DNA from 3 places in the Streptomyces sp. NPDC050422 genome. Region 2 is predicted to be linked to each of the others. Evidence: riboswitches for the same ligand, from Rfam matches in the RefSeq annotation. Region 2 holds a riboswitch; each other region holds the start of a gene.

Region 1 (7,190 bases), 130 kb from region 2:
AAGTCCCGCCACGGGAAGGGCGCGCGGCCGTGTGGGCGGCCACCGGTCTCGTGTTCCTGCTGCCGGCCCTCGTCCTGCTGTCCCTGCTCATCGGCACCGGGTCGAGCTCGACGGGCGGCGCCTGGGACTACCTCGTCGGCGACCCGGCCGCCCGCGCAGACGCGCAACTGCGCCTGGCCGTCGTGGACGTACGCCTGCCGCGCACACTCGCCGCGATCCTGGTCGGAGCGTGCCTGGGGACGGCCGGATGTCTCCTGCAGGCCGCCACCCGCAACCCCCTCGCCGAGACGGGGCTGCTCGGCGTCAACTCGGGAGCCGCCTTCGCCGTGGTGCTGGGGCTCACCTTCTTCGGCGCGGACTCACCCGCCTCGTTGCTGGTGTGGGCCCTGGCCGGAGGCATGGTCGCGAGCGCGGCCGTCCTCCTGTTCGCCGCGTCGGGACGCGGTGGCGGATCGCCGCTGCGGCTCGTCCTGGCCGGATCGGCGCTCGGCGCCACCTTCCACGGCCTCACCTCGTACGTCCTGCTGGGTACTCAGTCGACCTTCGACACCTACCGCTACTGGACGATCGGCTCACTCGCCGGCATCCGGATCTCCGACCTGCTGCCCCTCCTGCCCCTCATCGCGGTCGGCCTGCTCACCGCGCTCGGCTGTGCGCGGCCGCTGGCGGCACTCGGACTCGGGGACGACGGCGCCCGCTCCCTGGGGCATCACCCCGGCCGGATCCGGCTCGTCGTCGCCGGGGCCGTCTCGTTGCTCGCCGGCTGCGCCGTCGCCGTGGCCGGCCCCATCGCCTTCCTCGGGCTGTTCGCTCCCTACGCCGCCCGGGCTCTGGCCGGAGCCCGGATGACGGCCCAACTGGTCCTGTCCGCCCTGATCGCGGCCGACATCATGATCATCGCGGACATTCTCGCGCGGATCGTCATCCGGCCCTGGGAGACCCCGGTCAGCGTGCTGCTCGCCTTCGTCGGCGGCCCCCTGCTGGTGTGGATCGCCCGCTCCTCCCGGCTGTCCACGGCAGGGGTCCCGGCATGACGGACGTGACCCCGCCCGACAGCGTCGTGCTCCGCACCGGAACGCTGTCCTGGCTCCTGCCGAAGCGCAGCGCGCTCGCCGCCGCGCTGCTTCTTCCGCTGCTCGCCCTCCTCATCACGCTGGCGGTGATGGCGAGTTCAACCGGAATGAGCCTTTCGGAGACCCTCTCGGGACTGCTCGGAACCGGCGACGCAGGGACCGTCATGATCGTGCGGGACTTCCGGCTGCCCCGCGTCCTCACCGGCCTGCTGGTCGGTGCCGCCCTCGGAATCGCGGGCTGTCTCACCCAGACCCTGGCCGGCAACCGGCTCGCCACACCGGACCTGGTCGGCGTCAACGAGGGCGCCACCGCTGCCGTGGTCGCCGCCGCCGCGGGGTCCGCCACCGGCATGGTCGGCAACTGGTGGCTCGGGCCGATCGGTGCCGTGGCCGCCGCGGTCGTGGTCGTCCTGAGTGCCGGAGGAGCGGGCAGCGCGGGCTACCGGCTGCTGGTGGCCGGGATCGGCGTCTCCACCTTCATCGGCGCGGTGGGCGACCTGATCATGTCGCGCGAGAACGACAACACGGCGGGCGGCGTGTTCCTCTGGGCCGTCGGCAGCCTCAACGGACGCGACTGGGACGCCGGTGTGCCGCTGGCCGTGGCCCTGCTGTTCCTCGTCCCGCTCTCGCTCGCGGCCGGGCACCGCCTGCAACTGCTGCGCTTCGGCGACGAGGTGGCGAGCTCCCTCGGCGTCGACCTGCGGCGCGTGCGTACCGTCGCGCTCGTCCTGGCCGTGCTGCTGGCGGGCACGGCGGTCGGGGTCGGCGGCCCCATCGCCTTCGTGGCCCTGGCGGCACCGATCCTCGCCCAGCGGCTGACCGGGCCCACCCGTGTCCCGGTCACCGGCTCGGCACTGACCGGAGCCGCGCTCATCGCCGCGGCCGACGCGATCGGACGCGTCGCCGCTCCGGTCGAACTGCCGGTAGGGGTCGTCACCAGCGTCCTCGGCGGCCCCTTCCTTCTGTGGGTACTGCTGCGGCCCGACCCGGCCGCCGGAAAGGCGTGAGCCGCACATGACCGAGAATCCGACCGGCGCGAAGGCGGCCTTCGAAGCGGGCAACGACGCGGGCTTCGAGACGGGCAACGACGCGGGCTTCGACGCCGGCCTCGAAGTCCGTGGCCTGCACGCCGGATACCCCGGCCGCCCCGTCGTCGAGAACGTCGACCTCAGCGTCCCCGCGGGACAGGTCGTCGCGATCGTCGGCCCCAACGGCTGCGGGAAGTCGACCCTGCTGCGGACCGTCGCCCGGCTCCACCGGCCCGAGACCGGCACGGTCCTGATCGGCGGCACCGACATCTGGGAGACCGGCCGGCGCAAGGCCGCGCACCATGTCGCGCTGCTGCCCCAGTTGCCGCGCGCCCCCGAGGCGGTCACCGTGGCCGGCCTGGTGCGCTACGGCCGCAGCCCGCACCAGGGGCTGCTGCGCCAGTGGTCGCGCGAGGACGAGCGGGCGGTACGCGACGCACTGGACGCCACCGGAACCACCGCGCTGGCCGCGGAGCGCGTCGACCGGCTGTCCGGCGGTCAGCGCCAGCGGTGCTGGCTCGCGATGGTCCTGGCCCAGCAGACCCCGGTCGTCCTGCTCGACGAACCGACCAGCGCCCTCGACCTCGGGCATGCCGTCGAGGTGCTGGAACTCGTCCGCGAGGTCGCGGCCACCGGCCGCACCGTCGTCATGGTCCAGCACGACCTCGCCGCCGCCGCCCGTTACGCCGACCTGCTCGTCGCCATGAAGGGCGGCCGCGTCATCGCCCGGGGCGCCCCCCGCGAGACGGTCGACGAGGCGCTGGTGAAGGAGCTGTACGCGCTGGACGCGGACATTCTTCCCGCCCCGGGCGACGGCTCACCGGTCGTGGTACCGCGCAGCCGTGCCGCGGTGGCGGCCCGGCCGACACTCGCACCGTATTGTCCTGATTAAGCGATTATTCGCATTAGTCGGAAATGCTCAACAGGGTCGCGTTTCTACCGGCCACAGGCTCGCAAAGCCACCAAAACGCCCCTTTCGGGCGCAGTGGCCAGCGTCACGTTTTCGACCCCTGACGCGGAACCGGAGGTGCCGGTTCCCTGATGCGCCAAGAAAGTTGACCCGCGTCGGTGTGACCGGTGTCGCACATTTCCTTTGATTGATCTTGCGCATCAATTGTGATCACGAATTCCGGGCTTGTTTCGCCCGGCCTTTCTCGCTTACGGTCGCCGTCAATCCGGATGGAACGCCGAATCCTGCCGCCGTCCGGTAACCCGACACCACTCACGTACGGCAGGAGCGGGGGACCCAGGTTTGACGCCGGTCCGGATTTCCGGAGCGGCTTGGGGTGAAGTCGCCATGTGCGACCGGGCATCTCCAGTCCGAACCCGACAGCTCACCTCGCAGGCGGCGGAGAGGAAAAGCGCCATGCCCATCAAGGGTCACCACCGTCGTTCCAAGTCCACCTCCCTGACCCGCGGTTTCATCGCCGTGAGCGCAGGCGGAGCCGTTCTCGCGCTCCCCCTGATCGCTGCCGGATCGGCCTCCGCCGCGCCGGTCAAGCCGGTCGTGGCAGAAAAGGCCGCAGCCTCGACTTCCGTTGCGGGCAAGGAAATTGCCGCACAGAAGGCCGAGTCCACCATCTATTCCGTGGTCTCCGGAGATTCGCTTTCCAAGATCGCCCGTGGGCATTCCCTCAGTGGCGGCTGGGAGCAGCTGTACAAGGACAACCGGAACGTGGTCGGCGGCAACCCCGACCTGATTCACCCGGGCCTGAAGCTGACCATCGGTGCCAAGTCCGCGGCCGCCGCCCCCAAGGCCGCGACCAAGAGCGAGTACAAGGCGGAGAACACGTCCGGCAGTGCCTCGCAGCCGTCGGCCGACCGATCCGACAGTGCCGACCGCGCCGACCGTTCCGAGCGGACGACGGCCACGCCCGTCGCCGAGGAGATCGCCGACACGACCCCCGCGCAGACCGAGACGACTCCGGCGCAGGCCGCGACGGCGTACACCGACGACCTCGACGGCTGGATCAAGGAGTCCCTCGCCGTCATGGCCGAGAACGGCATCCCCGGCACCTACGACAGCATCCACCGCAACATCCTGCGCGAGTCCTCGGGCAACCCGCAGATCGTCAACAACTGGGACTCGAACGCCGCGGCCGGCACCCCGTCCCAGGGCCTGCTCCAGGTCATCCAGCCCACGTTCGACGCTTTCCACGTGCCCGGCACCTCGCTGGACATCCTGGACCCCGTCGCCAACATCACCGCCGCGTGCAACTACGCGGCGGCCACGTACGGCTCGATCGACAACGTCTTCGGGGCCTACTGACCCCTTGCGGGTCCGCCCCCGGGCGGAGTCGTGAGCAGGGGCGGAAGGGGGCTGAACTGCTCCCTTCCGCCCCTTTTGCCGTGCCGTACAACCCTTGTGCCGCAGCGCCGGTCAAACAGGGCGTCGGGAAGGCAACGGGCCCTTCCCGGCGTCCCCCCGGCCCAGCGGTCTGTCCGGCCCGATCGGCCGGACCGGCCTCCCCGCCCGGTCATCCTTGAACCGAGGAGCCGCTCGTGCGCACCAACCGTTCCGCCGCCGTTGTCGCGGCCGCATTCCTCCTGATCGCAGGGGCCGCCATCGCCGCGCCCTCCGCCTACGCCGGCACCCCCGGCGGAACGCGCGCACACGACCGCAACACCGACTTCGACGGCGACGGTTACGACGACGTGCTCATCGGCGCGCCCGGCGGGACCGTCGACGGAAGGAAGGGCGCGGGCTACGTGACCGTGCAGTACGGCGGGCCGGGCGGCATCGGAACCGTCCGCGGCGCCGTCCTCAGCCAGAACACCACCGGAGTGCCCGGCGCCGCCGAGGCCGGCGACGACTTCGGCCGGGCCCTGGCCACTGGTGACCTGGACGGGGACGGGTACGACGACGCGGTCGTGGGACTCCCGGGCGAGAACATCGAACCGCTGACCGACGCGGGCGGCGTCGTCGTCCTGTGGGGCTCCGCGAAGGGGCTCTCCGGCGCGGACAGCGACTGGCTCCAGGCCGGGGAACCCGCGGCCGGCGCCAGGTTCGGCGGCGCTCTCGCCGCCGCGCACTTCAGCCCCGACATCCCCGGCGACCAGCTGGCCGTGACCGACCGCACCGACCTCACTCTCTACCAGTACGACGCCGGGACCCGGCGGAACGCCACCTCGCGCAGCAGCCGTATCCCCGGCACCCCGGGGCGCGAGATCGCCCCCCGGGCCATGACGACCGGCGACTACGACGGCAACGGCCTCGCCGACCTGGTCATCTCCGGCGTCACCGTCGGCGAGGAGCCGGGCCACGGCTGGTCCGCGCTCTTCTTCGGCGAGGTCCAGGGACTCCGCTACGACCACGATCTGCGCGGCGGCCCGGCCGTCGCCTCCGGCGACATCGACAACGACGGCTACGACGACCTCGTCACCGGGGAGCCGCACAGCCCCGACGACGGCGGTGAGTCGGTGACCGGCGGTGTGGTCGGCGTGTACTACGGCAGCGCCGGTGACGGGCCGGTCGGCGCCGAGGGCCCGGGCACCCCGCCCGTGTGGTGGACACAGGACACCTCCGGTGTCCCCGGAGGCTCGGAGGCCGGCGACGGCTGGGGCACCGGCCTCTCCGTGGCGGACACCGACGGCGACGGCTACGCCGACGTGGCGATCGGCGCCCCCGGAGAGGACATCGGCACGGTCGCCGATGCCGGGGCCGTGTGGGTGCTGCGTGGCGCGGCCGGCGGGCTCACCGCCACCGGCGCCGCTTCGTGGGACCAGGACTCGGTGAACGTGCCGGGCGTTGCCGAGAAGGGTGACAGCTGGGGCGGCCGGACGCGGCTGACCGACCCCGACAACGACGGGCGGTCCGGTCTGCTGACCGCCGCGCCCGGCGAGAACGCCGGCGACGGCATCGTCTGGGCCTTCTCGGCCGGCACCGGCGGTGTGACCGCCGCCGGCTCTTGGACGTTCGACGCGGGAACGTTCGGCGGCGTGGAGACCGGAGCCGGATACGGGTCCGCGATCGACGAGTAGCAGACCGGGGGAGCGGCGGGGGCGGGACTCTTCGGGGCTGCCCCCGGCCCGTTCCCAACCCGGTGCGCGATGCCACTATGAACCTTTCATCCCGCGCGCTACCCTCCGCCGCATGATTTCCACGGTGGTCTGGGGTACCGGCAATGTCGGCCGCGCGGCCATCCGCGCGGTCGAGGCCCATCCGGCCCTGAAACTCGCGCACGTACTCGTCCACGACCCAGGCAAGGTGGGCCGCGACGCGGGCGCCCTCGCCGGGCTGGACCGCGATCTGGGCGTCGCCGCGACCGACGACATCGACGCGGTGCTCGCCACGGCTCCGCGCGCCGTCGTGTACGCGGCCTCCGGCGACATCCGCCCCGACGAGGCCCTGGCCGACATCACCCGGGCGGTGGCCGCAGGCGCGGTCGTCGTCACGCCCGCCCTGTACGCGCTCTACGACCAGCGGGGCGCCCCGCCCGAGCTGCGCGAACCGGTGCTCGCCGCCGTCGCCGGCGGCGGCGGTTCGCTCTTCGTCTCCGGCGTGGACCCCGGCTGGGGCAACGATGTCCTGCCCCTGCTGATCAGCGGACTCGGGACCACGGTCGACGCGATCCGCTGCCAGGAGATCTTCGACTACTCCACGTACGACCAGCCCGACTCGGTCCGCCACCTCATCGGCATGGGGCACCCCATGGAGTACGAGCCCCTCATGCTCGCGGCCTCCGTACCGACCATGGTGTGGGGCGGGCAGATACGCCTGATGGCCAGGGCCCTGGGCGTGGAGCTCGACGACATCCGCGAGACCATGGCGCGGCGGGCGCTCGAAACGACCGTCACCACCAGGACGATGGGCGTGTTCGAGGCCGGCACCCAGGGCGCGGTCCGCTTCGAGGTCCAGGGCATCGTCGAGGGCGAGCCCCGCATCGTCATCGAGCACATCACCCGTATCCATCCGTCGTGTGCTCCGGACTGGCCGTCGCCGCCCGGCGGCGCCGGTGCCCATCGGGTGATCATCGAGGGGCGCCCGCGCATCGAGGTCACCGTCGAGGCCACCGACGAGGGCGAGAACCGTTCGGCGGGCGGCAACGCCACCGCCGTCGGCCGGCTGGTGAACGCCATCGACTGGCTG
Region 2 (7,190 bases):
AGGTCGGAGTCGCTCTCGCCCATGCCCGCGATCAGCCCGGAACAGGCGGAGAGCCCGGCGGCCTGGGCCTGGTGGACCGTCTCCACCCGGTCGGCGTAGGTGTGGGTGGTCGTGATGTCCCCGTACGTCCCCTCGGACGTGTTGAGGTTGTGGTTGTAGGCGTCGGCGCCCGCCGACCGCAGCCGGTCGGCCTGGCCGTCGGAGAGCAGTCCGAGGCAGGCGCACACCTCGACGCCCTCGTTCTGTTCCTTGATCGCCTCGATGGTCTGCGAGACCCGGTCCACGTCGCGGTCGGTCGGTCCCCGGCCGCTGGCGACCAGACACACGCGCTTGGCGCCACCGGCCACTCCCGCGGCCGCCGCCTTCGACGCCTCGTCGGGCTTCAGCCAGGTGTACTTCAGGATCTCGGCCTTGGATCCCAGCCGCTGGGAGCAGTACGAGCAGTCCTCGGGGCAGAGCCCGGACTTCAGGTTGACCAGATAGTTCAGCTTCACCCGCCGTCCGAACCACTGACGGCGCACCTTTCCGGCCGCGGCCACCACGTCGAGCAGTTCGTCGTCCGGGGTCGCCAGTACGGCGAGCGCTTCTTCACGGGTCGGCAGCTCGCGCCGCAGCCCCTTGTCCACCAGCGTGTTCAGGAGGTCCATGGCGATGATCCTGACGCACGGCACCGCTCCGAGCCAAGGAGGAACCGGACAACAGAGCCCGCAGAGGGTGTGTGCATTGCCACACCATGCCCGGCTGCGCGCGCGGTTAGGGTCTGTGAGCTGCCTACAAAAGGGACCTGCCCATGTCCTTCGCCCCGTTCGACTGGATCGACGAGGAGGCTCGCCGTCGCGCGGACGCCGGACTCGTTCGGACGCTCCGGCCGCGAGCCGCCGAACCGGAACTGCTGGACCTCGCGAGCAACGACTACCTCGGCCTGACCCGGCATCCCGACGTGACCGCCGCGGCGGCCGACGCGGCGCGCCGCTGGGGCGGCGGCGCCACCGGTTCCCGGCTGGTCACGGGTTCCACCGAGCTGCACGCCGAGCTCGAACGCGAACTGGCCGATTTCTGCGGTTTCGAGGCGGCCCTCGTGCTGTCGTCGGGCTATGCCGCCAACCTCGCGGCGCTCACCGCCCTGACCGGCCGGGGCTCCCTGATCGTGTCGGACGCGGGCAATCACGCCTCGATCGTCGACGGCTGCCGGCTGTCGCGGGCCGAGACCGCCGTCGTGCCGCATGCCGACCCCGAGGCGGTGCGCAAGACCCTGCACGCGCACCAGGGCAGGTCGCTGGCGGTCACGGACTCGGTCTTCTCGGTCGACGGCGACGCCGCACCGCTGGACGAACTGTCCGACGCCTGCCGCGCGGAGGGTGCCGCGCTCCTCGTAGACGACGCGCACGGTCTGGGAGTGCTAGGTAAGGGAGGCCGCGGCGCGCTCGCCGCGGCCGGTCTGGCGGGCGGCGACGGCATCGTTACCACGCTCACCCTTTCCAAGTCCCTGGGCAGCCAGGGCGGGGCGGTCCTGGGCCCGGCCCGCGTCATCGACCACCTGGTCAACACCGCGCGTACGTTCATCTTCGACACCGGGCTCGCACCGGCCGCCGTCGGCGCCGCACTGGGCAGCCTGCGGCTGCTGCGCCGCGAACCGGCACGCGCGGACAGGGCCCGTACGGTCGCCACCGCACTGTACGAGCAGCTGACCGCCGCCGGCCTGACCGCGGTCCGTCCCGACGCGGCCGTGGTCTCCGTACGCGCACCCTCGGCCGAGGCGGCCGTCCGCTGGGCGGCCGACTGCCGTACGGCCGGCATGGCGGTCGGGTGCTTCCGGCCGCCGTCCGTGCCGGACGGCGTCTCCCGGCTGCGGCTGACCGCGCGCGCCGACCTGACGGACGAACAGATCGCCCACGCGGTGGCGATCGTCCGGCGGACCGCTCCGGCCTGCTGACACGCCGGCCGTACGGCGGACCGCTCCGGCCCGCTGACACGCCGGGAAACCGTCACCCCGCAGCACCCGGGCGCGGGCTCAGCGCACGGAACCGCCGTTCAGGGCGGTGACGAAGGACGTCCAGGCCGTGGCGGAGAACTGCAGAGGCGGCCTGGACACGTCCTTGGAGTCGCGCACGGCCAGTCGCCGGCCGCCGAACGGCGCGGCCTCCACGCAGTTGTTCATTCCCGTGCTGCGGCTGCTGCGCCGCCACCGTAACGCGTGCTGTGCGAGGCAATCCGACATGACGCCCCCCTCGGGCAGTCCGGGTTCACTGACCGTCGCGGTCGATTGCGGCGATCAGGTCCAGCGAGTGCTCCGGCGACAGCGCGTGTGCCTGCAGAGTGCGGAAGGCCGAGCTGTACGCCTCGAGGTCTTCTTTCCGCTCCAGGTAGAGGCTACTCATCAAATGGTCGAGAACGACCACATCCAGATCAGAAGTGTGCGGAAAAGAGAAGATAACGAAAGGACCGGTGAGGCCTACATAGCCGCCCACCGAGAAGGGCAGCAACTGAAGGCGCACGTGAGGTAGTTGGGCCACTCGGCTGAGATGGCGCAGTTGCTCCCGCATCACCCGGCGGCCGCCGACCTCCCGTCGCAGCACCGCCTCGTCCAGCACCGCGCTGAACCTCAGCGGGGGATCACTCCGCAGGACCCCCTGCCGCGCGAGCCGCACCTCCACCAGTGAGTCGAGCTGTCCGGTGGGCAGCCCGTCGAGCGAAGCCCGCGTCACCGCGCGGGCGTAGTCGGCGGTCTGCAACAGACCCGGCACCACGGAAGTCTCCAAGGTGCGGGCGGTGCGCGCCTGCGACTCCAGACTGATGAAGTCGCGGTACTGCGGCGGGATCAGGCCGCGGTACGCGTGCCACCATCCCGCGCCCCCGCCGCCTGCCGAACCCGCGAGCGCCTCCAGGACCTCGCGCAACTTCGGGTCGTCCGTGCCGTACGCGTCGAGCAGCCGGGTCACATCACCGGGCTGCACTCCGCTCACGCCGGTCTCGATCCGGCTGACCTTCGACTGGTGCCAGCCGAGCAGACGGGCCGCGTCCCGGCTCGTGAGTCCCGACGCATGGCGCAGACTCCGCAGCTCCTCCCCGAGCTTGCGGCGTCGCACCGCAGGGCCGTGCCGCATGTGGTGCCTCCCTCCCACTCCCTGCCGAGCGGACAGTGTGGCGCCCTGACGGGGCATCCGGGGCAGAGTTCACCGCTTTGAGCGACAGATATATGCATATCTTGGTGGATCGCCGTTACAGAGGGCAGCATCAGTGGCAATCTGGCGCGAAGCACAACCCGGACCACCGATCGCGGGGTCGCTTCCGGGTGGGAAAGGGACGGCTCGCCATGGCAGACCATCAAGAAGCACGTGTCACTCTGCCGAGCGAGCCGGTCTCGGTCTCATCGGCCCGGAGATATGTCGCCCGGGTACTGGCCGAATGGGGACTGCCCGACGGTACGGACACGGGTGACACGGTCCGGCTCATCGTCTCGGAGCTCGCGACCAACGCGGTCCAGCACACCTTCGGACAGTCACCCACCTTCACCGTGGACCTTCGGCTGGAGCGGGAGGAGCAGCTGCGCCTGGGGGTGACGGACAGTCACCCCCGCTGGCCCCAGCGACTTCCGGCGGCCGTCCAGCAGGACAACGGCCGCGGCATGGTGATCATCCGTGCGCTGGCCAAGGAGTACGGGGGCCGGCTGACCGTCACCCCGACAGCGGACGGCGGGAAGACCGTCTGGATCGCGCTGCCGTGGCACCTGCCCGCCCAGCTGTGACCGACCCGTCCGTGCACGCCGGTCACTGCGGCGCCGCGGCCCGTCCGAATCCGCTGCGCAACAGGGCCCGCAGCGTTGCCGCCGCGGCGCTCGTACGGTCGCCGCGGTGCACCACCGAGATCGTCCGGCGGAACGCGGCCGGCTCCAACCGCCGTACGGACAGCGGAGTCGGCGACATCGCCGCCACCATCTCGGGTACCACCGCCATCCCGATGCCCGCACTGACCAGCGCGCACACCAGCGCATAGCCGGGCGACTCGCACACCACCGCAGGCAGCGCCCCCGCCTCGGCGAGCGCGCTCTCCACACCGCGGCGCGGCGGATGTGTGGGCGCGCTGCTGATCAGGGGCCGTCCCGCGAGCCGCGTCACCGGCAGCCGCCCGCTGCCGTCGGCCAGCACCTGCCCGACGGCCGTGATCAGCACCAGCTCCTCGACCAGGAGTGGCTCGGACAGGACACCTGACGGCGGCGTTGTCGCGGCGCCCGGTTCATAGGCGTGGGTCAGCGCCAGATCCACCTCGCCCGCCGCTACCGCGGCCACTCCGCCCGGGGGCTCGTACTCCGTGACGGTCAGTTCCACGTCCGGATGTGCCCGGCGGAACGAGCTGAGCACCGGCGGCAGCAGATGGATGCCCGCCGTGGTGAAGGTGCCGACCCGCAGGCGACCGCCGGAGAGCCCGGCCAGGCCGGCCAGTTCGTGGCGGGCCTGCTCCATCTCGTCGAGGACCCGCCGGGCGCGCCCGGCGAGCAGCTCGCCCGCCGCCGTCAGCCGGGCGCCCCGGTGGTGGCGCACCAGCAGCGCCGCCCCGGCCTCCCGCTCCAGTTTGGCGAGCTGCTGGGAGAGCGCCGGGGCGGTATAGCCCAGGCGGGCGGCGGCCCGGGTGATCGAACCGGCCTCGGCGACCGCCACCAGCGCCGCGAGCCGTGTGGGGTCGTACATTAAGCGTTCCTTTTGGCAGACCCAGAAGATTGCAAGTACATGCTAAAGGCTGTTCGGGGCCAGGGTGGAGCCATGGACGCTCAAATGACTGCATTCCTCGGGGTCGCCGCCGTCATGGTCGCACTGCCCGGCGCGGACTTCACCGTCGTCGTACGCAACGCCCTCGTCTCGCGCACGGCGGGGGTGGCGACCGCGCTGGGGGTCGCCGGGGGCCTGCTCGTCCACACGGCGCTCGCCGTCGCCGGACTCGCCGCTGTGCTGGTGGCGGTGCCGGTGCTGTTCCGGACGGTCCAACTCCTCGGTGGTGCGTACGTGCTCTACCTGGGCATCAGCGCCCTGTACGCGGCTCGGCTCCGCGCCGGGTCCGCACGGGACGCCGGGGCGGGCGACGGGGACGGGGACGGCGGGCGGGCCACTCAGGGAACCGCCCGCGCGCTGCGTCAGGGCTTTCTGACCAACGCGCTGAACCCCAAGGCGCCCGTGCTCTTCCTCAGCCTCCTGCCGCAGTTCGTGCCGGCCGGGGCCGCGCCCCTGCCCAGGACGCTGCTGCTGGCCGCCATCGTTGTGCTGATGGCGCTCATCTGGTTCCCGGCCGTGGCGCTGCTGGTGGACCGGCTCGGCCGGTGGCTGCGCCGGCCGCGTACCGCCCGGGCGATCGAGGGCGGCAGCGGCGCGGTACTCACCGTGCTGGGGGTGGTCCTGGTGACGGGCCCGCTGCTGCGCTGACGCGGAGGCATCGGCGGGGGCGGCGGGCTTCGGTGGGCCTGCCCTTGGCGCACCGGGGGAGCGGCCTCAACGGACCCGCCCGTAGTAGACGCTCTTCGTCCAGATCTTCTCCAGGCGGACCACGGCCCCGGTCTTGGGCGAGTGCCAGATCTTGCCGCTGCCCGCGTAGATGCCCACGTGGTAGATGCTGCGGCCGGAGTGGAAGAAGACCAGATCGCCGCGCTGCCGCTTGGAGGACGAGATGTGGCGGGTCTTGTTGTACTGCTGCTGGGCCGTTCGCGGGAGCTTCTTCCCGGCCTTCTTGAACGAGTAGAGCGTCAGCCCGGAACAGTCGAAGCGGCTGGGTCCGGTGGCGCCCCACCTGTACGGCGCACCCTTCTTCGACGCGGCGATGTTGAGGGCCTTCATCGAATGAGTCGCGGCCTGGGCGTCGGTCACGGCACCGGGGACGAACAACGTGCCGCCGACGGCGGCGAGAGTCATCAGCGAGGCCGTAGTGGCCCGGGCAAGCAGAGACGGGACATGAACCTGCGCAGTCATGCGCAACCCTTCGTCAGCCGCCTGTGAAGGATGACCTGTCGGGTTCGGGCCGGCGAAGTCGCCCGGCCGCAGATGCGGCTTCACCCCGAGGGACAACCGGAAGTCCGGTCGGCCCGTGTGCTTGGGTCCTCCACTCCTGCCGATCCACTCCTGTCGACCAGGCATCCGGACGGCGGCAGGACTCGGCGTCCGCCCGGACCGCCCCGCCGCGGTGGCGGGGGCTTGTCGTCCCAGGGATCTTGACTCACCCAGTGCCGGATTTCCGAGGCGAAACAGCCATATGTGAGGCTCGTCACGATTACCCCGTTCGGGTGGGTAGATGGCTTTTCGGAGAACTGTAGGCACGCGCCGGGTGGTGCGGTACCAGCGGCGGAACGGGGGATTTCACCCATAGTCCACCTCGAAAGTGCAAATCGAGTTGTCCCTCGTGCGAAGTAACGCCTACGCCGAACGAGCGAGAAAACTGGGTCGACGCGTCGGGCGTGTCGGGCCGGGGAGCTGATCAACTCGGCGGGCCGGGCGGGACGGTGACCCGCCCGGCCCGCCGTTCGCCGTCCAGTACGCGCAGCGCCCGGGTCAACGTGACCGCGTGGATCCGGGATTCGCCCCGCTCGTGCATCAACACCAGCGCGTCCCGCAGTGCGACCGAGTACGAGGCCAGTGCCTGGGCGGCGCGCAGGGCGCCGTACGTGTCGCCTCCGTGCGCCGGATTGATCCGGCCCACCTGGTCGAGGACTTGCAGATAGCGGTCGATGAACTCGCCCTCCGCCCGGGTCAGGGCGGGCAGGGGCGCGAACTCGGGTGAATGCATGATGAATTCACCGCACCGGGTGCGGCGGCAGGGGGCCGCGGTTCCGGACGATGTGGTCGACCAGCCCGTAGTCCTTGGCGCCCTCGGCGTCGAGGATCAGATCGCGCTCGGTGTCGGCGGTGATCTGCGCGGCGGGGCGGCCGGTGTGACGGGCCAGCATGCCGGTCAGGGTCTCGCGCATGCGGGCCAGTTCCCGCGCCTCGATCTCCAGGTCGGACGGCTGCCCCTGTACCGGCTCGGCCAGTTCGGGCTGCTGCACCATCACCCGGGCACCCGGCAGCGCGTGGCGTCTGCCCGGGGCTCCGGCCGCGAGCAGCACGGCCGCACCGGCCACCGCCTGGCCGAGGCAGAAGGTCTCCACCTCGCAGGTGAGGAACGCCATGGTGTCGTACACGGCGGTCATGGCGCCGAACGAGCCGCCGGGGGAG
Region 3 (7,190 bases), on a different contig from region 2:
CCGTCCCACAGGTTGGAGTGCCAGGGCCGGTCGGTCTCCTCCGGCGTCCCGTTGCGCTCCTTGACCGCGTCGGGGTCGACCACGGTGTAGCCGGTCTCCCCGGGAAGAAGGTAGTGCAGGTGCTCGCGGGCCAGCCGCTTGACGTACGCGTCGTCCTGGAGCCGCGCCTTCTCGTCGCGGAGCTCCTCGGTACGGGCCTCGGCCTCCTGCGCCAAACGCTCCTGGTCGGCGATCTCGTCGCGCTGCGACACGTACTGCCGCATCGGGTACGCGAGGGCGACGATCAGTGAGCAGACGATCAGGGCCAGGAAGGCGGCCCGGCCGGTGAGCCGGGAGCGGCGGGCCTGACGGCGGTTCTGGGAGCGGTAGACACGGGCGGCGGTCTGCTCACCGAGCAGCCGCAGCCGGGTCGCGGTGGAGAACCGGTCCCGGTCCTTCGCGGCCATGTCTCCGCCTCCCCATTACGCACGTCCGTCCCCGCACACGGTACGGGACCGAGTGCGGGGACGGACGGAGGCCGGGGCACTTGACCCCGCCGGGCTTCATCGGACCTGGGTGTCAGCCCTTGAACCGCGGAAACGCCGAGCGGCCCGCGTACACCGCGGCGTCGTCGAGGATCTCCTCGATGCGCAGCAGCTGGTTGTACTTGGCGACACGGTCCGAGCGGGCCGGGGCGCCGGTCTTGATCTGGCCGCAGTTCACGGCGACCGCGAGGTCGGCGATGGTGACGTCCTCGGTCTCGCCGGAACGGTGCGACATCATGCACTTGAAGCCGTTGCGCTGGGCCAGCTCGACGGCGTCCAGCGTCTCGGTCAGCGAACCGATCTGGTTGACCTTGACGAGCAGGGCGTTGGCGGAGCCCTCCTCGATGCCACGGGCCAGACGCTCCGGGTTGGTGACGAAGAGGTCGTCACCGACGATCTGCACCTTGGCGCCGATCTTGTCGGTGATGACCTTCCAGCCGGCCCAGTCGTCCTCGTACAGCGGGTCCTCGATGGAGACCAGCGGGTACGCGGAGACGAGCTCCTCGTAGTACTCGGTCATCTCGGCGGCCGAGCGGGACTTGCCCTCGAACTCGTACGTGCCGTCCTTGTAGAACTCCGAGGCGGCGACGTCGAGCGCGAGCGCGATGTCCTTGCCCGGGACGTAGCCGGCTTCCTTGATGGCCTCGACGATGAGGTCGAGGGCCGCGCGGTTCGACTCCAGGTTCGGCGCGAAGCCGCCCTCGTCACCGAGACCGGTGGACAGGCCCTTGGTCTTCAGGACCTTCTTCAGCGTGTGGTAGACCTCGGCGCCCCAGCGCAGGGCCTCGGAGAAGGACTCCGCGCCGATCGGCGCGATCATGAACTCCTGGATGTCCACGTTGGAGTCGGCGTGCGACCCACCGTTGAGGATGTTCATCATCGGGACGGGCAGCAGGTGCGCGTTCGGGCCACCGAGGTAGCGGAACAGCGGCAGGTCCGAGGCCTCGGACGCGGCGTGGGCCACGGCGAGCGAGACGCCGAGGATGGCGTTGGCGCCGAGCGAGCCCTTGTTCTCCGTGGCGTCCAGGTCGAACATCGCCTGGTCGATCAGCCGCTGCTCGGTCGCGTCGTAGCCGACGAGCTCCGGGCCGATCTGCTCGATCACGGCGAGGACGGCCTTCTCGACGCCCTTGCCGTGGTAGCGGTTGGGGTCGCCGTCGCGAAGCTCAATGGCCTCGAACGCGCCGGTGGAGGCGCCGGACGGAACGGCAGCACGACCCGTGCTGCCGTCGTCGAGGCCGACCTCGACCTCGACCGTGGGGTTTCCGCGGGAGTCGAGGATTTCCCTGGCTACGACGACGTCGATGGACGGCACGAGGCATCTCCTTCTGGGATATGACGCTGGTGGTGCAGGGTCGCTTTGGCCTTGCGACAAGAGCCTAACCGGCCGGGCCGCCGCAACCGGCCGACCGCCCGTCCCCTGGGACGAAAAAGGACCCAAGGGCAGGCACAGCGGGGCAAAAGGCCGGAAATTTACTGACTAGTAACCACAACAGTTGAACGATCAACGCAGAAACCGGCCGACCCCGGCCCGGTCCGCACGGGGGAAGGTGCGCACCGGGCCGGGGCGGCCGGAGTGTTCAGCGAGGAGAGATCGCGACTACTTCGTCAGGTGGAGCTGCTGACCCGGGTAGATCAGGTCGGCGTCCGAGATGATGTCCTTGTTCAGCTTGAAGATCTGCTCCCAGCCGCCCTTGACCTTGTGGTCGGCGGCGATCTTGCTCAGGGAGTCGCCGGTGACGACCTTGTACTCGCCGTCACCCTTCTCGACCTTCTTGCCGGTCGGGGTGGTGACGGTCTTCGACTCGGCCTTGGGGGCGGTCGAGCGGTCCGAGCGGTTGGTGGAGGGGGCCTCGGTGTGCTCGGCCTTCTTCGGCTCGGCCTTCTGGACCGGCGCCTCCTGCTTCGGGGCGGACTCGGCCTTGGGGGCGGTCTCGGTCTTGGTGGCGGAGGAGCCGGTGTCGACGCCCGGGTCGACACCGTCGTTGCTCAGGTTGCCGGCGCCGGCGCAGGACCAGGCACCCGGACCCTGCATGTCGAGGAGCTTCTCGGCGACCGCGATCTGCTGCGACTTGGTGGCCAGGTCGGCGCGGGCCGCGTACTGCGTACCGCCGGCGGCTGCCCAGCTGGACTGCGAGAACTGCAGGCCACCGTAGTAGCCGTTGCCGGTGTTGATGGACCAGTTGCCACCGGACTCGCACTGGGCGACGGCGTCCCACGTGGAGACGGAGGCGGCGGACGCGCCGGTCGCACCCATCAGGGGTACGGCGATGGCGGCACCGGTGACACCGGCGAGCGTGGCGATACGGACGGCCTTGGACGGGCGACGGTGCTTGTTGCCCTTGCGGTTGAGCAGCATCGAGACTTCTCCTCACCGACGCCTACGAGGTGAGCTGTCGGGTTCGGGCCAAGTGAGTTGCCCGGTCGCACGTCCTTGCGCACGACTTCACCCCAAGCCGGTCCTGATGCGTCTTGCGACGATCGGGCCCGGCGCTTACCTGGGTCCCCCGCTCCTGCCTACGGCGCTTTACGCGTCTGTTCCCTTCGACCGACGGCAGGATTCGGCGTGACGATCGACGGGGCCCGCGGTGCGAGCGGTTCCGACCGTAAACACACCCAACCCTCATATCCAAAGATGGACATACCGGATAAACAGCCCTTCCTTGCATCCCAAGAACCCCTATTTGCGCAGGTGGGAACGGATGCGGCGGGACCTCCCGGACAAGACACGCCAGTTCACGCAAAGAGACCCATGTCTCACTTAGTCAAAAGTGGGACATAGGCCTCTTAACTACCCCAGCTTTCGGGGTGTTCTCAGCTGATCATCAGACTGTGCTCATTCGGCCTTCACGCCGAGATCGAGGCTCTGGCCAGGCAGGATGAGGTCCGGGTCGGATCCCACCTCCGCTTTGTTGGCCTCGTACAGAGCCGTCCACCCGCCGGGCAGCTTCTGTGCATCAGCAATCGCCCAGAGGTTGTCGCCTGCCCGGACGGTGTACGTGCCGTCAGCAGCCGGGGCACCGGTGTCGCGTGCGTCACCGTCACCTCGCGAGGCATGCCGCCCCGCGTCCCGGTCACTGCCGCTCCCCCGGGTCTCCTCGGGAGCCGGCGCGCCGCGGTGCTTGCCGGCCTTCTCCTGGCCCCCGGAGGGGCCCTCCTCGGCGCCGGAGGCGTCGCCCGAGGGCGTGGTGGAGGGTGTGGCGGACGGCGTGGCCGACGGGGACGCGGACGCGTCCGGCTCCTCGCTCTCGCCCTTCGCACCGTCTGCCGGGGTCGCAGTCGCCTCCGGTGACGCGTCGTCCGACGCGGCGGCGTCCCCGGAGGGATCGGAGGGATCGGAGGGATCGGAGGGATCGGCGCTCGCGGACGGGTCCGCGCTGCTTCCGGTGGGGTCGACGGACGGAGTGCTGCCCGGGTCCACACCCGGAAGGCCGCTGTCCGGGACGAGGCCCGAGATGACCGCACAGCTCGGCCACGCCTTCGGCCCCTGGTCGTCCAGGACCTTCTCCGCCACGGCGATCTGCTGCGAGCGGCTGGCGAGGTCCGCGCGTTCGGCGTACGACTCGCCGCCGTACGACTTCCAGACCTCCTGCGAGAACTGCAGGCCGCCGTAGTAGCCGTTACCGAGGTCGGCGCTCCACATGCCACCGCTCTCGCACTCGGCCACCCGGTCCCAGGTCGAGGCGTCGGCGGCGTGCGCACCTGCCGCGCCGAGCAGCGGGATGGCGATGGCCGAACCGGTCACGCCTGCGGCGACGATGATCGCGGGTGCCTGCCGAGGGCGACGGTGTCTGCCGTTAGCGGAGCCCATGGGGATGCCTTCCGTGTGACTGACGAGTGACTGGTGAGTCGAACGGTGAACCTAGCGGGACTCGAACGCATGTCACAAGTCGATGCAGCAGAGATCACGTGAAAGTCACAGAGTTGACAGAGTGTCACCTCTGCCGGGCGCCGGTTCCGGCGTGAACTCCACCGGAAGCGTGCGCAGTCCGCGCATGACGAGCCCGCCACGCCCCCGCAAATCGGCAGGATCCCCCGCGATTCGCCACAGTGCAGGCCGTGGCACGCGCGCCCTATACCGTCGTCACGTGAACGACACTCCGCCACCACCCGAACTCTTCACCTGGGAGTTCGCCACCGACCCGTACCCCGCCTACGCCTGGCTGAGGGAGCACAGCCCCGTGCACCGGACGACGTTGCCCAGCGGCGTCGAGGCGTGGCTCGTCACCCGATACGTGGACGCGCGCCAGGCCCTCGCCGACAGTCGCCTGTCGAAGAACCCGGCGCACCACGCGGAGGACGCCCGGGGGAAGAGCAAGACCGGCATCCCCGGCGAGCGCAGCGCCAATCTCATGACGCATCTGCTGAACATCGACCCACCCGACCACACACGACTGCGCCGGCTGGTGTCCAAGGCGTTCACACCCCGGACGATCGCCGCTTTCGGGCCCCGCGTGCAGGAGTTGGCGGATCGCCTCATCGACGACTTCGCGGAGAAGGGGGAGGCCGACCTGATCCATGACTTCGCCTTCCCGCTCCCCATCTACGCCATCTGCGATCTGCTCGGCGTGCCCGAGGAGGACCAGGACGACTTCCGTGACTGGGCGGGCATGATGATCCGGCACGGCGGCGGTCCGCGCGGCGGGGTCGCCCGCTCCGTGAAGAAGATCCGCGCCTACCTCGCCGAGCTGATTCACCGCAAGCGGGTGAACCCCGGCGACGATCTGATCTCCGGCCTGATCCGGGCGAGCGACCACGGTGAGCACCTCACCGAGAACGAGGCCGCCGCGATGTGCTTCGTGATCCTCTTCGCGGGTTTCGAGACGACCATCAACCTGATCGGCAACAGCGCCCACGCGTTCTTCCGCAACCCTCCGCAGCGCGCCGTTTTCCAGAGCGCGGTCCAGCGGGGCGACGACCGCCTCCTGGACACCGCCATCGAGGAACTGCTGCGTTTCGACGGCCCGGTGGAGCTGGCCACCTGGCGATACGCCACGGAAGCCCTGGAAATCGGAGGGGAGCAGATCCGGGAGGGGGATCCCGTGCTCGTGGTCCTCGCGGCGGCCGACCGCGATCCGGCACGATTCGCGGAACCGGACACGCTCGACCTGTCCCGGCGGGACAACCAACATCTGGGATACGGCCACGGCATCCACTACTGCCTGGGCGCCCCCCTCGCACGCCTGGAGGGCCGCACCGCGCTGGAGACCCTGTTCCGCCGCCTGCCGGACGTTCAGCTCGCCGTGGACCCGGGTGACCTGCGATGGAGGGGCGGCCTCATCATGCGCGGCCTGCGGACACTGCCGGTGGAGTTCACGCCTCGGTGAGGGCCGACTGGGCATACCGACAGCGTGAGCCGGGCAGTCCCTCGCTCCGACCCGATCCGCTGCCCCCTGCCGCTACCCGACGCCCTCCGCCGCCCTGATCGCGTCCCGGTACGCACGCCCCGCGGCCCTCAGAGCCGCCTCCGGGTCGATGCCGTCCTCCTGGGCGCGCACGGCCAGGGCGAGGAGCCGGTAGCCGACGTCGTCGCCCTCGCCCTCTGGAAGGGGGACGTCGAGTCCGGCGGTACGGACCCGGCTCGCCAACTTCGCGGCAAGTGCCAGGCCGGGCTGGCCGAGGGGCACTCCATCAGTCACCGAATCGCGCTGCTTCTCGATCGCCTTCGTCCGCAGCCAGTGCGCGTGGACGTCCTCCGGTGTCTCAGCGGTCTCGTCGCCGAAGACGTGCGGGTGGCGGTGGATCAGCTTCTCGACGAGCGTGGCCGCGACGTCGTCGACGGAGAACGGCTCGTCCTCATCCTCTTCCGCGATGCGCGCGTGGAAGACGACCTGGAGCAGTACGTCCCCGAGCTCCTCACGTAGTTCCTCGCGGTTGCCGTCCTCGATCGCCTCGACGAGTTCGTACGCCTCCTCGATGGCGTACTTGGCGAGGCCCTTGTGGGTCTTCTGCGAGGTCCACGGGCATTCGAGGCGGATCCGGTCCATGACCTGGACGAGATCGAGGAGCCGGGCACCGGGAAGGTCGTACGAACCGGGCAGCAGCTCCAGGTTCGGCATCCGCACCCGTCCCGAACCGGCGAGCCGGGCCAGCCCGTCGGTCAGCGGCTGATTGCCCTCACCACCGGTCAGGACCACCACGGTCCGGCCACCGGCACACACGTCGACGAGCTCCTGCGCATCGGGTACCCCGAGCGTGACGGTGACGCCCGCATCGCGCAGGTACGGCAGCTGCGGCTGGTCCTGCTCCCCGCAGTGCACCCGGTCGGCGGCGTGCAGTGTCTGCCAGGCGGGCCAGGACAGGAGTCCGGGCGCGACGCGGTGGCTGGCGGTGAGCAGGACGATGCGGCCGGGGTCTTCAGCGTTCACGCACCGAATCTACCTCGGCCGTCGGACAGTCCTCAGGCCCCGGCCTCCGCGGCCGACTGGGCCGGCTTGGTGACCTGGGTGATCCAGGGGGCCTTGTACTCGGCGAGCTGGATCTGCTGGTTGTCCCAGGCGCCGAAGCGCGGGTTGACGTCGACCTTCAGTGCCTTGGACGCCTTGGTCAGCGCGTCGCCGAGGACCTTCGTACCGGCCGGGGTCGTCGGGTCGGCGCCGAGCGCCTGGCCGAGCTTGGTCAGCTGGATCTGCTCGCGCAGGAAGGCGTCGATCTGGTCCGGGGCGA

Evidence for each region. Region 2 has a riboswitch for cyclic di-AMP ahead of ACIBJG_RS11030 (C40 family peptidase). Riboswitches for the same ligand answer to the same signal wherever they lie in the genome.
Region 1: it holds a riboswitch for cyclic di-AMP, as region 2 does, so the genes downstream of both, ACIBJG_RS10440 (transglycosylase SLT domain-containing protein) here and ACIBJG_RS11030 (C40 family peptidase) in region 2, are expected to answer to the same signal.
Region 3: it holds a riboswitch for cyclic di-AMP, as region 2 does, so the genes downstream of both, ACIBJG_RS32080 (transglycosylase family protein) here and ACIBJG_RS11030 (C40 family peptidase) in region 2, are expected to answer to the same signal.

The regions. Positions count from the first base shown of each region.
Region 1 covers NZ_JBITIE010000006.1:117,696-124,885, reverse strand. Annotated here, with positions in the region: gene ACIBJG_RS10455 (FecCD family ABC transporter permease) at 1-1,034, shown strand, start outside; gene ACIBJG_RS10450 (FecCD family ABC transporter permease) at 1,031-2,080, shown strand; gene ACIBJG_RS10445 (ABC transporter ATP-binding protein) at 2,088-2,993, shown strand; cyclic di-AMP (ydaO/yuaA leader) riboswitch at 3,277-3,462, shown strand; gene ACIBJG_RS10440 (transglycosylase SLT domain-containing protein) at 3,468-4,370, shown strand; gene ACIBJG_RS10435 (esterase) at 4,604-6,082, shown strand; gene ACIBJG_RS10430 (dihydrodipicolinate reductase) at 6,195-7,190, shown strand, end outside.
Region 2 covers NZ_JBITIE010000006.1:252,526-259,715, reverse strand. Annotated here, with positions in the region: gene bioB (biotin synthase BioB) at 1-647, opposite strand, end outside; gene ACIBJG_RS11060 (8-amino-7-oxononanoate synthase) at 791-1,933, shown strand; gene ACIBJG_RS11055 (DUF397 domain-containing protein) at 2,012-2,218, opposite strand; gene ACIBJG_RS11050 (helix-turn-helix domain-containing protein) at 2,244-3,104, opposite strand; gene ACIBJG_RS11045 (ATP-binding protein) at 3,314-3,745, shown strand; gene ACIBJG_RS11040 (LysR family transcriptional regulator) at 3,768-4,685, opposite strand; gene ACIBJG_RS11035 (LysE family translocator) at 4,758-5,411, shown strand; gene ACIBJG_RS11030 (C40 family peptidase) at 5,478-5,951, opposite strand; cyclic di-AMP (ydaO/yuaA leader) riboswitch at 5,955-6,149, opposite strand; gene ACIBJG_RS11025 (hypothetical protein) at 6,454-6,762, opposite strand; gene ACIBJG_RS11020 (ATP-dependent Clp protease proteolytic subunit) at 6,770-7,190, opposite strand, start outside.
Region 3 covers NZ_JBITIE010000024.1:10,414-17,603, reverse strand. Annotated here, with positions in the region: gene ACIBJG_RS32090 (septum formation initiator family protein) at 1-446, opposite strand, end outside; gene eno (phosphopyruvate hydratase) at 559-1,839, opposite strand; gene ACIBJG_RS32080 (transglycosylase family protein) at 2,125-2,883, opposite strand; cyclic di-AMP (ydaO/yuaA leader) riboswitch at 2,888-3,059, opposite strand; gene ACIBJG_RS32075 (transglycosylase family protein) at 3,361-4,335, opposite strand; gene ACIBJG_RS32070 (cytochrome P450) at 4,613-5,851, shown strand; gene ACIBJG_RS32065 (nucleoside triphosphate pyrophosphohydrolase) at 5,924-6,892, opposite strand; gene ACIBJG_RS32060 (SurA N-terminal domain-containing protein) at 6,925-7,190, opposite strand, start outside.